2 regions of the Kutzneria chonburiensis genome follow, and region 1 is predicted to be linked to the other one. Evidence: riboswitches for the same ligand, from Rfam matches in the RefSeq annotation. Region 1 holds a riboswitch; the other holds the start of a gene.
The links. A riboswitch is a leader RNA that binds a small molecule or an ion and turns the genes downstream of it on or off. The one in region 1 is predicted to bind ZMP and ZTP.

Region 1 (5,386 bases):
CGAAGATCTCCTCCCGGACGACCCCTTCCTCAACAACCAGCTCCCGCAGGCAGTCCCCCACCAACACGCTGGAGACCTCCAGGATCTCCACCGCCTTGGCGATCAACTCATCCTGCGGCAGAAAGCAGTTGCCGTCATCGGAGGCCTGCGACAGCGTGAACTGGATGCCGGCCTTGACCCGCTGCGGACTGTCGTGCGGAATGCCGACGGCCTTGGCCAGCACGTCCGCGGTCTTGAAGCCGATGCCCCACACATCCGCGGCCAGCTTGTACGGCTCCTCCTTGACCACCCGGATCGAGTCGTCCCGGTAGGTCTTGTAGATCCGCACGCCCAGCGAGGTCGACACGCCGACGCCCTGGAGGAACAGCATGACCTCCTTGATGGCCTTCTGTTCCTCCCACGCGCCGGCGATCAGCTTGGTGCGTTTGGGTCCCAGCCCCGGCACCTCGATCAGCCGGCCGACGTCGGTCTCGATGACGTCCAACGCGGTCAGCCCGAAATGCTCCACGATCCGGTCGGCGATCCGCGGCCCGATGCCTTTGACCAGCCCGGAACCCAGATAGCGCCGGATGCCCTGCACGGTCGCCGGCAGCACCGTGCTGTACGAGTCGACGAGGAACTGCTTGCCGTACTGGGGATGGCTGCCCCACCGGCCGCGCAGCCGCAGGCTCTCCCCCGGCTGCGCGCCCAGCAGTGCTCCGACGACGGTCAGCAGGTCACCGCCGCCGCGGCCGGTGTCGACCTTGGCGACGGTGTACCCGGTCTCCTCGTTGGCGTAGGTGATGCGCTCCAGCGAGCCCTCGACCACGGCGTAGCCGAGAGACTCCCCGGACATGTGGTCAGGCCCAGCCCGGCATCGGGTAGCCGGCCAGCAGCTCCGAGATCTCGGCCGCGGTGGCGTCGACCACGGACTCGTCGCCCTCGGCCGCGGCCGTCACGACCCGGTCGATCCACGTGGCCAGCTGCGGCATCTGCTCGACGCCGAGGCCGCGGGTGGTGATCGCGGCCGTGCCGAGGCGGATTCCGGACGGGTCGAACGGCTTGCGCGGGTCGAACGGCACCGTGTTGTAGTTCAGCTCGATGCCGGCCCGGTCCAGCGCCTTGGCCGCCGGCTTGCCGGCCACGTTCTTGGACGTCAGGTCGATCAGCAGCAGGTGGTTGTCGGTGCCGCCGGAGACCAGGTCGAAGCCCCGCTCCACCAGCGCCTCGGCCAGCGCCTTGGCGTTGGCCACGATGGTGTGCGCGTACGTCCGGAAGTCGTCGGTGCCGGCTTCCTTCAGCGCCACCGCGATACCCGCCGTGGTGTGGTTGTGCGGACCGCCCTGCAGACCCGGGAAGACCGCCTTGTCCAGCGCGGAGGCGTGCTCGGCGTCGGACATCAGCATCGCGCCACGGGGGCCGCGCAGCGTCTTGTGCGTGGTCGTGGAGATCACGTTGGCGTGGCCGACCGGCGACGGGTGCGCGCCGCCGGCGATCAGGCCGGCGATGTGCGCGATGTCGGCCGCCAGCACCGCCCCGACCTCACGGGCGATCTCGGCGAAGGCCGGGAAGTCGATGGTGCGCGGGATGGCCGTGCCGCCGCAGAAGATCACCTTCGGCCGCTCGGCCAGGGCCAGGTCGCGCACCTCGTCCATGTCGACGCGGCCGGTCTCCTTGGTCACGCCGTAGCGGACCGCGTTGAACCACTTGCCGGTGGCCGACACCGTCCAGCCGTGGGTCAGGTGGCCGCCCGAGGGCAGGCCCATGCCCATCACGGTCTCGCCCGGCTTGAGGAAGGCCAGGTAGATGGCCAGGTTGGCCGGCGAGCCCGAGTACGGCTGCACGTTGGCGTGCTCGACGCCGAACACGTCCTTGGCCCGCTGCACGGCCAGCTGCTCGATCGGGTCGATGAACTGCTGGCCCTCGTAGTAGCGCTTGCCGGCGTAGCCCTCGGAGTACTTGTTGGTCAGCACCGTGCCGGTGGCCTCGAGCACGGCGGTGGAGACATAGTTCTCGGAGGCGATCAGGCGGATCTTGTCGTGCTGCCGCTTGGCCTCGGACTCGACCAGTCCGGCCAGTTCGGGATCGGCCGCGGTGAGGGCGTTGAGTGCGGGCTGATGCATCGTCAAACTCCCATGTCGGTTGTGGCAGCTGACACCCAGGCGCGCGACGCCACCGTTTCCAGTCGCTCCCCGGTGGTCGATTCCACCCCAACACGCCAGTCGCGACGCTGAGTGATCCTAAACCCCCGCCCTCCCTGGGGTGGCCGCCCCAGCACCATTCTACCCGCCCCGACCCCAAGTTGATCTTGCAAACCCGCCGCCTGTGGACAACTCGGGGGCTGTGGACAACCGTCAGATCGGCGGCACCATGCCGGTCAGCCGGCCGTTGGTGTCGCACACGTGGCACGTGCGGTTGGCGGTGGCGGTGCGGCCGACGCCGCCCAGCACCGCGAGCACCGGGATGGGCACCTCGCCGATGCCACCGCACTGGTGGCACACGGTGTACATCTGCTCGGCCACCGAGTCCGCGACGAACTCGGCCTCCTCATCGTCTCCGGTCACGAGCGCACCATACGGTCCGGCCGGAACCGACCGGACCGCAGGTGCCGTTCTCCCAGCTCAGGAGGCCGACGTCACCGTGACGGCGTCGACGACGAACACCAGGGTCTCGTTGCCCTTGATGCCGGAGTTGCCGTCGGGGCCGTAGCCCTTGTCGGGCGGGATGATCAGCAGCCGCCGGCCGCCCTGCTTCATGCCGACCAGGCCGTCGTTCCAGCCCTGGATGACCGGCGCCTGCCCGACCGGCTGTACCGGGAACGGCTGGAACGGCTGGTGGGCCCAGGAGGAGTCCACCTCCTGCTTGTCCGACCACGTGATCAGGTCGTAGTAGGTGGCGACGGAGTCGCCGACCTTGACCTCGGCGCCGGTGCCGGGCGTGAGGTCCTTGCTCAGCTGCTGCTTCGGCGGCAGGCAGGTGGTCGGCAGGGTGATCGTCGGCTTGGCGCCGAACGCGCCGCTGACCTGGATGTCGTCCGCGGTGCACGTCTTGGTCGGCCCGGTGGACGTGGTCTGGGACCCGGCGGTGGAGGAGCCGCCGCAGGCGGCCGCCGAGAGCAGGGTGGCGAGGATCAGGGCCGCGAGGCCGGCAGTGCGCATGGTCCGCGAGCCTAACGGGCCCGCCGCGTTACCTGTTCGTGACCTACCGCCAGGTATCCCCACCCGGCCCGGCCGTCCCTGATTGAAGGACGAGAGGAGGGGGTGGATGGTGGGACACCCGCGGCACGGACCGGGCAGGCCACCGACCGACATGGGTGACGGGGACACCAGCGGGGACTCCGGCAACGGGGACCCCAACAATCGCTACGAACAGATCGCCGACCTGCTCGAAGCCGCCCGCGCCGACCCGCGCGGCGGCATGGACCAGCTCATCGTCGAGCTCACGCCGCTGCTCTGGCACGTGGCCAGGGCCCAGGGACTCGACGCCGCCAACTGCGCCGACGTGGTGCAGACGACCTGGCTGAACCTGCTGCGCTCGCTGGCCGACATCCACACCCCGGCCGCGCTGACGGCCTGGCTGGTGACCGCCACGAAACGGGAGGCGTGGCGGGCCAAGGACGCGCACCGGCAGGAGATCGTGGCCAGCGACGAGGCGTTCGCCGACCTGCTGGACGCGGCCGACGGCCCGGACGAGCGGGCCATGGCCACCGACGAACGGCGACGGCTGTGGAGGGCCGTCGACCAGCTGTCCACCCGCTGCCAACAGCTGTTGCGGGTGGTCGCCTTCACGCCCCGCCCGGACTACGGCCTGGTCGCGAACCGGCTGGGTATGCCGCGCGGCAGCATCGGCCCGACCCGCGGCCGGTGCCTGGCGAAGTTACGGGAACTGCTGATCGCCGACCCGGAAGGAGAGTGGGGATGACCCCGCGCCCTGACGACCCGATCGACGAGCTGGACCTGCGCATCCTGGCCGCCGTTCGCGACCTGTGGTCGGCGGCCGACCCGCCGCCGGCCGACCTGGTCGAGCGGGTGCGCTGCGCGGTCGCGCTGCACGGCCTGAGACTGGGCCCGCCGTCGGTCGCGGTGTGCCGGCAGCGCACCGGTTCCGACGACCTCGGCCGCATCACCTTCGACAGCGACGAGCTGACCATCAGCCTCAGCGTCGGCGTCAACCGGGACGGAACGGTGCGCATGGACGGCCGGCTCTCCCCGCCCGGCAGCCACGACGTCGAGCTGCGCACCGACGACCAGCGCCTGTGCACCCGCAGCGATGTGCACGGCCGGTTCACCATCAACGGACTTCGCCACGGCCCGGCCCACCTGGTCGTGAGCGCCACGGACGTGTCACTCACCACGCCGTCCATCACGCTCTGACACGCGAAAGGGCCATTCCGTGAACGGAATGGCCCTTTTGTGCGTCCGTCAGAACGGCAGGCCGATGACCGGCAGGCCGACGACGGCGTCCGCCGCCAGCGCCACGAACACCAGCATCAGATACGTGTTGGAGAGATGGAACAGCTTCATCGGGTTGCCCTCCTGGCCCCGCCGCACCTCATTGTGCAAACGGTGGGCGAACACCAGGAACCAGGCGCCGAACACGACGGCGAACACGCCGTAGATCCAACTGGTCGCCGGCAGCAACAGCAGCGACAGCGCGACCATGGCCCAGGAGTAGACGACAATCTGTCGCGAAACCTGTTCCCGAGTTGCCACCACGGGCAGCATCGGCACGTTCACCGCGGCGTAGTCGTCCTTGAACTTCATGGCCAGCGCCCAGAAATGCGGCGGAGTCCAGCAGAAGATCACGCCGAACATGACCAGCGGCTGCCAGCCCACCGTGCCGGTCACCGCGGACCAGCCGATCACCACCGGCATGCAGCCGGCCGCCCCGCCCCACACGATGTTCTGCGCGGTGCGCCGCTTGAGCACCATCGTGTAGATCAGGACGTAGAACATGATCGTGGCCACGGCCAGCACCGCGGACAGCAGGTTCGTGGTCAGCCACAGGAAGGCGAACGACGCGACGCCGAGGGCCAGCCCGAAGATCAGCGCGTTGCGCACCGGCACCGAGTGCTTGGCCAGCGGCCGGGCCTTGGTGCGCTTCATCACCGCGTCGATGTCGGCGTCCCAGACGCAGTTGAGCGCGTTGGCGCTGCCGGCGGCCATGGTGCCGCCGAGCAGGGTGGCCAACACCAGCCACACCGACGGAATTCCACGCTGTGCGAGCAACATCGCTGGGATCGTCGTCACCAGCAGCAGTTCGATCACGCGCGGTTTCATCAGGGCGATGTAGGCCCCGAGCACGGCGCGCACGGAGCGACCGGATGTGGTGGTGGCGTCGACGGCGGTGCTGCCAGGCATTCCCTTGGCGGGGCTCACCGGCGGCATCTCGCTCCTCGAATCGGACA
Region 2 (5,386 bases), 680 kb from region 1:
TTCCATCGGCAAAGGGAAGTCCCTCGGTGCCGACGACCTCGACCCCCGGCGGCTTCAGGCGTTCCGTCGCCACGAGAACATTCGGCGGCCAGTCTCGGCCGCCGAACGTTCCCGAGTTTGCCAGCAACATCGCTCGGCCCCGCCCCTGCTTCGCACGGTTGGTGGATTTTCGCCCGCCGCCACTCGACGCGCCTACCCGCCCAAGCCGGATGCGGCGGGCGAAAATCCGGCAAGGGCGAGGCAGGGGTCACGAGGGGTCGAGCCGCGACGCCGGAGGCGGCGCCATCAAACACAGTCGATCGACTTACGCTACGCCCCAGGTCTGCTGCTTGCGGTTCTGGGTGAGCTCGATGCCGGAGACGTCCGTGCCCAGGTGCGTGCCGTCGGAGAAGTACAGGTCGACGCGCACGTTGAAGCGCCAGGTGTCGTGGCCGTTCGGGTCGATGCGGACCGTGGACGTGCCGAAGTCCACGTCGTCCCAGCGGGCGGGCGAGACCTGGAGCGAGAACGGCCCGGCGTCCGAGTTGTCGTCGAAGTGGCCGAAGTCGTTGGAGGTGTACGCCGCGACCGTGCCGCGCTTGTCCCGGACCGTCACCGTGACGTGGGTGTCGTCGTCCTTGTCCTCGTTGTTGGTGTGGAAGAAGACGGTGGCCTTCGTCAGCACGGCCCCGGAGGCCATCGGATGGGCCGGCGCGGCGGCGGCCGGGCCCGCGGTCGCGAGTGCGATCAGGCCCAGCGCGGCCGTGGTGGCGGCGATCCTGCTGCGAACAGTCATGCCTGGTTTTTCCTTCCCCAGTAGCGGCTTCGATCACCACCAAGCTATGCGGGGGCGCGCCGGGCCGTCATCGGGGCGAGCCCCCGGTAGGGCCGGGAGGATTTCCCGGGTGACCCGGGAAGGATTCGACCCTTCCTCACCTTGTCAGTGGTGGAACAGCCGCAATCCCGTACGCACCAGCGTGATCCCGTGCTTGCGGCAGGCCTGCGCCACGTCGTCGGAGCGGATGGACCCGCCGGGCTCGGCGATGTAACTGACCCCGTGCCGGGCAGCGTGGTCCACGTTGTCGCGGAACGGGAGGTAGCCGTCGGAGACGAAGGAGACGCCGGTCAGCCGCTCCATCCACTCGGCCCGCTCGACGGCGGTGAGGTCCTCCTCGATGTAGCGGATCTGCTCGTTGACCAGATCCTGCCGACGGGTGCCGGGCGCGACGTCGAGCAGCACTCGCACCGCCGGATGCCGCCGCAGCCACCAGATGTCGACCTTGCCGCCGGCCAACCGGGTGCAGTCCACACGGGACTGCTGACCGGCCCCGATGCCCAGCGTGGCACCGTCTTTCACGTAGCAGACGGAGTTGGACTGCGTGTAGCGCAGCACGGCCATGCCCAGCAGCAGGTCGTCGACGGCGGTGGACGGCAGACCGTCACCGAGCAGATCCCGGGTCAGCGGCAGGGGATCGCGGTCCTGGGTCAGCCGCATGCCGAACACCTCGCGGGTTTCCCGTTGCGGCGGCTCGAAATCGGGGTCGGCCTCGACGACGAGGAAGCGGCCGCCCTTCTTGGCGCTCAGCGTCGCCACGGTGCCGGGCTCGAAGCCGGGGGCCACGATCCCGTCGCACACCACGGTGCTGAGCAGCGCCGCCAGCTCGGCGTCGACCGGCGCGGACACGGCGGCGAAGTCGCCGAAGGAGGACTTGGGGTCGGCGTCGCGGGCCCGCAGGTAGGCGCTGGCCACCGGGCCGACGTCGTCCATGCCGTACAGGTCGGCGGTCACCGGGTCGATCGGCCCGGACAGCGCGGCGCCGGCCGGGGAGACGTGCTTGAACGAGGCGGCCACGGTCCGGCCGAGCGCCCGGGAGGCCTCCCGCACCAGCTGCCAGGCGTTGAGCGCGTCCAGCATGTTGATGTACGAGGGCTGCCCGTTCAGTATCCGGACCGCCGCGCCGTCGTACTCGGCGGCCTGCTGCGGGTTGATGCCGTAGCGGAACTCCATCGCTGCCTCCTCAGCTTCTCGGCTGACGGAGACGCCCAGGCGGTCGACGCTCGCATCTACATCCGGCCGCTCCCCGGTGGTAGCCCACCCTCGCCAGTCACGACCTCCCCGAATGATACCTTATCGAACATGAGTTCGAGCGAACTGCCGCGGCGCTGGCCCGAGACGAACGCCGCCGACGAGCTGACCCTGCTCACCGAGTTCCTGACCTTCCTGCGCATCACGGCCGTGAACAAGCTGGCCGGCCTCGACCGGGCGGCCGCGGCGGCCGCGCCGTTCCCGGCCTCGCCGGTGTTCAGCGCCATGGGCGTGATCCGCCACCTGACCTCGGTCGAGCGCTACTGGCTGGGCATCGTCGGCGGCGGCCTCGACCTGCCCAACCGCTGGGAGAGCCCCGATCGCGACATCGACTTCCGACTGTCCGAACAGGACACGCCGGAATCCGTGGTCGCCGAGTATCAGGAGCAGTGGGCGCTCTCCGAGCGGGCCTTGGCGGACAAGGCGGCCGGCGACCGGTCCACCAAGGACGAGGACAAGACCGTGCGCTGGCTGCTGACGCACGTGGTGCAGGAGACCGCGCGCCACGTGGGACATCTGGACGTGCTCAGGGAGTTCGCCGACGGCACGACCGGCGAGTGAGGCTCACACCAGGTCGTCGGCCCCGGCGGTCTGCGCGGTCAGCAGGTCCACCACGTCGGTGAGCTTGCCGTTGCGGCCGAACGCGCGTCGCTGCCGCGCGGCCCCACAGCCCTTGGCCACCAACGACTCCAGCAGATCCAGCACGAGTTCGAGGTCGCCGGCCTCCTCCAGCGCCGGCCGTACCCGGCCGATCAGCTGCCGGACCAGCACGGGCGTGGGCAGGGTGTGCCCGGTGACCGGGTTGACGCAGCTGCCGTCGAGCCCGTCGCGGGCGGCCCGCCAGCCGGCCGCCCGCAGCAGGTGCTGCGGCATGCCCAACGGCGGCCGGGTGTCCTCCAGGGCGGTCGCGACCATCGCTCGGGTCAGCGCGGCGATCAGCACCGCCTCGTCGGCCGTCGCGGCGACGTCGCACACCCGCAGCTCGATGGTCGGATGTTGTTGCGACAGACGGATGTCCCAGTAGGCCATGGCCCGGTCCATGGCCGCGCCGACCTGCATCAGCGACCGGACGGCGTGCTCGTACTGCTCGGCCGACTCGAACACCGGCGGCGGGCCGGCCGTCGGCCACCGCGCCCACACCAGGTAGCGCCAGCTGGCGTAGCCGGTGTCGCGGCCCTCCCAGAACGGGGAATTCGCGCTCAACGCCAGCAGAACCGGCAGCCACGGCCGCAGGTAGTTGCTGGCCCGAATACCTTCCTCCGGCCCGGGAATGCCGACGTGCACATGACATCCGCAGATGGACAGCCCGTCGGTGACGGCGCCGAACTCGGCGGCCATCTGGTGGTAGCGGGCGCTGTCGGTCAGCGGCGGCGGCGCGGCCCGGCCCAGCACGGGGGTGCCGGTGGCGGCCAGCCGCAATCCCTGCCGGCGCGCGGTCCCGGCCAGCTTTTCCCTGCTGTCAACAAGATTCGCCCGTACCTCGGCCATCGTGTGGCAGATCGGGGTGGCCGTCTCGACCTGGAACTGAGTGATCTCCGGTTGCAGCCCGGGCAGCCGGCCGGCCGCCGCGGCGAGCACGAGGGGTGCTCGCGGCGACACCCGCCGGGTGCGGTAGTCGACCAGCAGGAACTCCTCCTCGACGCCGACCGTCAGTCCCGTCCGGCCGCCTCCCGATCTGGGTGCGGGCACGGCCAACCGGCCCGTTTTCCCCTGGTGCTGCCGCTCGATTCCGTCAATGGTGTGCACCGAAGCTCCCGCCGCCGACTGGACATAGTCGCGTTCCGTCACCGAGGCAATGCTATGAGTGACCAACCAAGGCGCGCGTCCGGCGTTGGTGTGGTCCGAGCTTCACGATGGTGGCAGCACTTCACCGGGCTGTGGGGAGTACTAACCCGCTTGGCGGCGGCGTGACGCATGCACGCATTCAGGCGCTGACGGTGCCGCGCCGCGCCGGCGGCACCGCGGGCGCGGCGTTGCCGCCGCGCAGCACGTCCATCCGCTCCGAACCCGGCCGGCCCAGCACCCAGCTGTCCCCGCGCAGCGCCTTGGCGTGCTTCTTCAACGGCGCCAGCAGGCGTGACACCTCGCGATAATCGCTCACACTGCCGGGTGAACACACCAACGTGGCCAAGGACATCGAGATGGCCATGCCGCCGGCCGTGTGCCCGGTGTCGAGCTGGCCCGAGGACAGCGGCACCAGGTCGTCAAGGCCGGCGACGAACACGAAGTCGTCGCCGCCGACGTGTCCGACCTGCACGGTCGGCAGCACCGCGGCGGCGTCGGCCAGGGCCCGGCCGATCGCCCGGATCAGGTCGTCGCCGGCCGCGAACCCGGCCGAGTCGTTGACCTGCTTGAAGCCGTCCACGTCCAGCCAGCCCACGGCGAAGATCTCCCGGGTGGCGATGCGCCGGTCCACCTCGCGGGCCAGCGCGTCGCTGCCGGGCAGCCGGGTCAGCGGGTTGAGCGACGCGGCCTGCTCCACCTTCATCTCGGCGATGCCCCGCACCACGTCCGAGCTGTGCACGACGCCGAGGCAGCGGTCGTGCGAGTCGACGATGACGACCTCGTCGTTCATCCGCTGCCGTTCGGCCTTGGCCAGCAGGTCCAGCAGGTCCAGCGCGGTGGCGTCGCTGGGCAGGATGTACGGCCGGTCGGCCAGCCGGGCGGCCTCCCGCTTGGCGTGCAGCGCGTGCCCGTACGGGCCGGTGACGGCCAGCAGGAACCGGTTGCGGTCCACGGTGAAGTGCGGCCGGTTGTTCTCGTCGACCAGCACCACGCCGCCGACCGCGCCCTGGTTGGCCAGGATGGACCGGACCTCCTCGGCCGTCGCGGACACCGGCAGCATGGTCGCGGGGTGCAGGAAATCCGTCACCCGAGGACCGCTCGCCCGGCGCACCGGGCCGGTCAGCTCGGCCTCCGGCAGCTTGGTCAGCGCCGCCGCGATGGTGATCTCCACGTTGGGCCGGCGGCCGGCCATGGCCAGCAGGTTGCCCTGGGCCAGGCCGAAGCCCAGCCGCCGCACGGCGGCCAGCTGGAGCTCGTTCTCCACGCCCTCGGCGACCAGCTGCGCCCCGTTGTGCTCGGCCAGCACGGTCAGGGCCTGCACCAGGGCGGCCTTGCCGGCGTCGGTGGGCAGGCCGGCCACGATCCGCCGGTCCAGCTTGATCATCTCGGGGGTCAGCTCGGTGTACAGCGACAGCGGCACGTCGCCGTCGCCGACGCCGTCCAGCGCGATGTGGAAGCCGCTGCTGCGGAGCAGGTCAAGGCCGTTGCGCAGGTTCTCCCGGCGCAGCCGGGAGAAGGGCGTGCCGACCTCCAGCC

Region 2: linked by a shared signal. The riboswitch ahead of M3Q35_RS05210 (5-aminoimidazole-4-carboxamide ribonucleotide transformylase) and the one ahead of glyA (serine hydroxymethyltransferase) in region 1 are both predicted to bind ZMP and ZTP.

The regions. Positions count from the first base shown of each region.
Region 1 is NZ_CP097263.1:417,251-422,636, reverse strand. Features, by position in the region: gene recD2 (SF1B family DNA helicase RecD2) at 1-835, opposite strand, end outside; gene glyA (serine hydroxymethyltransferase) at 840-2,102, opposite strand; ZMP/ZTP riboswitch at 2,129-2,215, opposite strand; gene M3Q35_RS02125 (hypothetical protein) at 2,334-2,543, opposite strand; gene M3Q35_RS02120 (FKBP-type peptidyl-prolyl cis-trans isomerase) at 2,601-3,137, opposite strand; gene M3Q35_RS02115 (RNA polymerase sigma factor) at 3,244-3,900, shown strand; gene M3Q35_RS02110 (hypothetical protein) at 3,897-4,352, shown strand; gene M3Q35_RS02105 (heme o synthase) at 4,401-5,339, opposite strand.
Region 2 is NZ_CP097263.1:1,097,133-1,102,518, forward strand. Features, by position in the region: gene M3Q35_RS05205 (hypothetical protein) at 305-775, opposite strand; gene M3Q35_RS05210 (5-aminoimidazole-4-carboxamide ribonucleotide transformylase) at 920-1,987, opposite strand; ZMP/ZTP riboswitch at 2,014-2,098, opposite strand; gene M3Q35_RS05215 (mycothiol transferase) at 2,117-2,626, shown strand; gene M3Q35_RS05220 (carboxylate-amine ligase) at 2,630-3,853, opposite strand; gene M3Q35_RS05225 (GGDEF domain-containing protein) at 3,990-5,386, opposite strand, start outside.